2 regions of the Kineococcus aridisoli genome follow, and region 2 is predicted to be linked to the other one. Evidence: riboswitches for the same ligand, from Rfam matches in the RefSeq annotation. Region 2 holds a riboswitch; the other holds the start of a gene.
What was found. A riboswitch is a leader RNA that binds a small molecule or an ion and turns the genes downstream of it on or off. The one in region 2 is predicted to bind S-adenosylmethionine.
Positions count from the first base shown of each region.

Region 1: it holds a riboswitch for S-adenosylmethionine, as region 2 does, so the genes downstream of both, ACRYM2_RS04695 (riboflavin kinase) here and ACRYM2_RS15350 (ABC transporter ATP-binding protein) in region 2, are expected to answer to the same signal.

Region 1 covers NZ_JBJLSF010000010.1:16,422-18,793, reverse strand. The annotation lists gene ACRYM2_RS04705 (amino acid ABC transporter ATP-binding protein) at 1-41, shown strand, start outside; gene ACRYM2_RS04700 (ABC transporter substrate-binding protein) at 137-1,108, shown strand; SAM riboswitch class IV at 1,190-1,301, shown strand; gene ACRYM2_RS04695 (riboflavin kinase) at 1,263-1,793, shown strand; gene ACRYM2_RS04690 (GNAT family N-acetyltransferase) at 1,864-2,361, opposite strand; gene ACRYM2_RS04685 (dipeptide ABC transporter ATP-binding protein) at 2,358-2,372, opposite strand, start outside.
Region 2 covers NZ_JBJLSF010000057.1:7,904-10,275, forward strand. The annotation lists gene ACRYM2_RS15345 (aliphatic sulfonate ABC transporter substrate-binding protein) at 1-393, opposite strand, end outside; gene ACRYM2_RS15350 (ABC transporter ATP-binding protein) at 450-1,256, opposite strand; SAM riboswitch class I at 1,250-1,356, opposite strand; gene ACRYM2_RS15355 (MBL fold metallo-hydrolase) at 1,425-2,315, opposite strand; gene ACRYM2_RS15360 (alkaline phosphatase family protein) at 2,312-2,372, opposite strand, start outside.

The DNA.
Region 1 (2,372 bases), on a different contig from region 2:
GCCACGAACGCACCCGCGCCTTCCTGGCCAAGGTGCTCTGACCCGCTCCCCACCCCGCTCCCGCGAACCCGGTCCGGCGCAGCGCCGGACCGCCCTCCGGCCTGCCCTCGGCAGGCCCGACCCCCGAGGAGACCCCGTGATCACCCGCAGGACCTGGCTCGTGTCGCTCGCCGCCGCCCCCGCCCTGCTGTCCGCCTGCAGCGGCGCGTCGGCCGACCCGGCCGCCGCCCCCGCCGCCACGCCCGCGGCCTCCGGCGGGGTGGACACCAGCCCCGAGCAGGCCGGCCGGCTGACCGTCGAGGCGGTCCCGGAGATCGCCGCGAAGGTGCCGCAGGAGATCCGCGAGCGCGGCACGCTCGTCATCGGGACCACCGGCAGCGGCAACCCGCCGCTGAGCTTCCGCGCCGACGACGACGAGACCGTCATCGGCGTCGAACCCGACATCGCCCTGCTCGTCGCGCAGGTGCTCGACCTCGAACCCGACGTGCGCACGACGTCGTGGGAGAACCTCTTCCTGTCGATGGAGTCCGGCCAGTACGACGTCGGGTTCTCCAACATCACGGTCACCGAGGAGCGCAAGGAGAAGTACGACTTCGCCTCCTACCGCGTGGACACGCTGGCCTGGGAGGTGCCGCAGGACTCGCGGATCACGGCGATCGACGGGCCGGCGGACGTCGCGGGCCTGACGGTGTCGGTCGGCTCGGGCACCAACCAGGAGAAGGTGCTGCTCGACTGGGACGCGCAGAACAGGGCCGCCGGCCGGGAACCGGTCACCGTCCAGTACTACCAGCAGGCCTCCGACACCTACCTGGCGCTGCGGTCCGGCCGCATCCAGGCCGCCTTCGGACCCAACCCCACCGCCGCCTACCACGCGCTCGTCGCCGGGGACACGAAGGTCGTGGGCCTGGTGCCCGGCGGCGGCACGGTGCAGGCCGACATCGCCGCCACGACGCAGAAGGGCAACGGCCTCGTGCAGGCGCTGGCGGACGCCCTGAACCACCTCATCGGGACCGGCGCCTACGCGAGCACCCTGGAGCGCTGGAACCTCGCCGACGAGGCGGTCCCGGTCTCCGAGGTCAACCCGCCCGGGCTGCCGAAGGCCGGCTGAGCGCCCGCGGTCACCGGCGGGGGAACACCCCCGCCGGTGACCGCGTTGACCGCCTCACGGGGGCGTGGGACCCTGGGAGCAGGTCACGAGCGCCGACGCGAAGCCCCGGCTGGTCGGCCGGCAACCCTCTCCCGTGCGTGGGGTGCCCCGGGTGATGACCAGGTCCGCGGAAGGCCGCGGGCAAGGCGTGGGCGCCGCCCGGCGCCTGCCGACGACGTGGAGGAGCTTCGACATGCAGCTGCGGATCCCGGTGCCCCGGCCGGCGGGGGACGGTCTCGTCCTCGAGGTGCGCGGGACGGTGGAGCACGGGGACGCCCGGGGGCGCACCCTCGGCTTCCCGACCGCGAACCTGTCGCTGCCCGACGAGGACGAGCACCTGCTCGACGGGGTGTGGGCGGGCACGGTGCAGGTGGACCCCGCCCTCGACGGCCCGGTGCACGTGGCCGCGGTCTCGGTGGGGCGGCGGCCGACGTACTACGCCGCCGACGGGGTGCGCCTGCTGGAGGCGCACCTGCTCGACGTCAGCGCCGACCTCTACGGCCGCGAGGTGCTCGTGCTGCTGCACCGGCACCTGCGCCCGCAGCTGGCGTTCTCGGGGTCCGAGGAGCTCGTGGAGCAGATGCACCGCGACGTCGAGGCCACCCGCGCCTGGGCCGCGGAGGCCGCGCGACCGCTCGCGGGCTGAGCCGGGCGGGACCGCTCCGACGACGACGGGGCGGGTGGAGGGGTTCCCCTCCACCCGCCCCGTCGTCGTCTCAGGTGCCGGGCAGGTCCTTCTCGAAGGCCAGCGGCCCGATGGTCTGCGGGTCGGCGTCCAGGTCGAACAGCGGACGGTAGCCGCAGCGCAGGTACAGCGTGCGCGCCTCCGGCTGGCGCGGGCCGGTCGTCAGGTGCAGGCGGGAGTACCCGGCGCGGGTGGCGCGCTCCTCCAGCTCGGCCAGCACCCGCCGGCCCAGCCCGCGGCGGCGGTGCGCGGGGTGGGTCCAGATGCGCTTGAGCTCCGCCGTGCGCTCGTCGTAGCGGCGGTAGGCGCCGCCGGCGACGGCACCCCCCTCCTCCAGCAGCAGCAGGAGCACGCCGTGCGGCGGCTCGAACTCGCCGGCGGGGAAGCGTTCGAGCTCCTGGCGCACCTGCTCGGGGGTTCCGCCGTAGCGGGTGCCGTACTCGCGGGCGAGGTCGTCGAACAGCGGCCGGGCGAGGTCGTCGTGCACCGGGACCACCTGGACCACCAGTTCGCCGGGTTCCGCGGTCACCGCGCCTCCTC
Region 2 (2,372 bases):
CTCCGGCTGCGAGTAGACGTCCACCGTCTTCACCGCCAGGCCGTTGGCGCGGGCCTGCAGCACCGCGGAACCGGCCGTGCTGGCCAGGTCCAGGTTGTCGTTGCGCAGGAACTCGTTCGCCTTGTTGGACCCCGCGCTCTGCTCCCACTGCACGCTCAGGCCCGCGTCCTCCAGGATCTTCCGCTGGCGCACCACCAGGCTCAGCGGGTTGTAGAAGGCGTAGTCCAGGCGCACCCGGTCGCCGCCGGAGGCGCCGGAGGAGGACCCGCCGCTCGCGACGGCGCTGCCGCCGGCGGACTCGCCCTGCACGCACCCGGCGGCGGTCAGGGCGAAACCCCCGGCGAACAGGCCGAGCAGGCTGCGGCGGGCGAGGACGGTCGACGGTGCGGACATGGTTCTCCTCGGGAGCGGGGTGGAGCGGGGGGTGGAGCGGGAGGGAGGGCGGGGCCTCAGGAGGGCGTGCGGGTGGTGCGGGGGACGCCGAGCAGTTCCAGCAGCTCGACGCGCAGCGCGGCGAGCTGGGCGTCGGCGCGGTCGCGCGGTCGCGGTGCGTCCACCCGCAGGTCGCGCACGACCTGCGCGCCCCGGTCGCCGTCGGCGGCCAGGACGAGCACCCGGTCGGCCAGGTGCAGGGCCTCGTCGACGTCGTGGGTGACCAGCAGCACCGTGGTGCCGGAGTCGCGCTGGACGCCGTCGAGCAGGTCCTGCATGCGCAGCCGCGTCAGCGCGTCCAGCGCGGCGAACGGCTCGTCGAGCAGCAGGACGCCGGGGCGGCGCACCAGGGCGCGGGCCAGCGCGGCCCGCTGGGCCATGCCGCCGGAGACGCGGCGCGGGCGGTGCCCGGCGAAGTCGGCCAGCCCCACGGTCTCCAGGCGGTGCAGGACGGCGTCGCGGCCCTGCGCGCGGGGGGTGCCCAGGGGCAGCCCCAGCGCGACGTTGCCGGCGAGGTCGCGCCACGGCAGCAACCGGGGTTCCTGGAACACGACGGCGGTGCGCCGGCCGGGCCCGCGCACGGATTCACCCCCCACGGACACCGTTCCGCTCGTGGGCCGGTCCAGTCCCGCGACCAGGCGCAGCAGCGTCGACTTGCCGCTGCCGGAGGCGCCGAGCAGCGCGACCGTGCTGCCGGCGTCGATGCGCAGGTCCAGGTCCTGCAGGACGCGGTGGCCGCCGAAGGTGCGTTCCACCTGGCGGAGTTCGACGTCGAGCGCGTCGACGAGTTCTGCGGACGGTGCGGCCGGCAACTGCTCCTCCATCGGTCCTGGCGTGAGCACCACGGACGGGTTCCGGCCAGGGAACCCGAAGAGGTTGCTGCGGCGTCGTCGAGCCAGGTCTCTCGGCCGCTCTTGATGGTCGGCACATCAAATGCTCAACCGGCCGCCGCTGTCAAACCGGCGTCCCCCGGACGGGGGCGGGACCGGCGGTCAGCGGCCCGGTGCGGCGACCGGCTCGCCCGCGTCGTCGAGCTCCAGCACCCCGCCGACGGGCAGCTGCACCGCTCCCCCGACGCCCAGCCGGCGCGCCTCGGCGACGAAGCGGCGCCCGGGTTCGACGAACCGGTCGCCCATCGTGCGGCTCAGCGCCACCGGGTGCAGGGTCCCCCAGTGCACCGGGACGCTGACCGCGGGCCGCACCCGGGCGACGAGCGCGGCGGCCTGGCGGGGGTCCAGGTGGTGCGGGCCCAGGGTGTGGCCCCAGCCGCCGACGGGCACGAGCGCGACGTCGGGCGCCCGGCCCGCCACGTCGAGCACCGCCGCCCAGCGGTCGAACTCGCCGGTGTCGCCGACGGCCCACAGCAGCAGGTCCTCCCCGCCGGCGGCCGCCGGGCGGGCGGGGAAGGCGCCCGGGACGCGGACGAGGTGCTGCACGGCGAGCGCGTCGGCCGGGGCGCTCTCGGCCCAGCCCGCGGTGCGGTGCCCGGCGTGGTGGGCGGGCAGCGCGCTGACCTGCACCTGCACCTGCCCCGCGGCGGCGTGCAGCGCCAGCGTCCGGGTCGCGCCCACCGCCACCTCGACCACCCGGCTGCCGCCGCGCAGCCGCCCGGCCAGCCACAGCGCCGAGCGCGGCGGTGCCACCACGAGGTCCGGGCGCGAGCTGCGCAGCGACGGCAGGTCGCAGTGGTCGTGGTGCAGGTGGGAGACGAGGGCCAGGTGCGCCCCGGCCGCGTCGGTCGCCGCCGGGACGGGCGGTCGGCGGCGCAGGTGCGCGAGCCCGCGGCGCAGCACCGGGTCGGTGAGCACGCGCACCTCGCCCGCAGCCGTGGTGACGTCGACGGTGGCGCTGGAGTGGCCCAGCCAGCGCACCCGCGCGCTCACGAGAGCACCTCCCGGCCGCCGCCCGCACCGCTGCCCGCACCGCTGCCCGCACCGCTG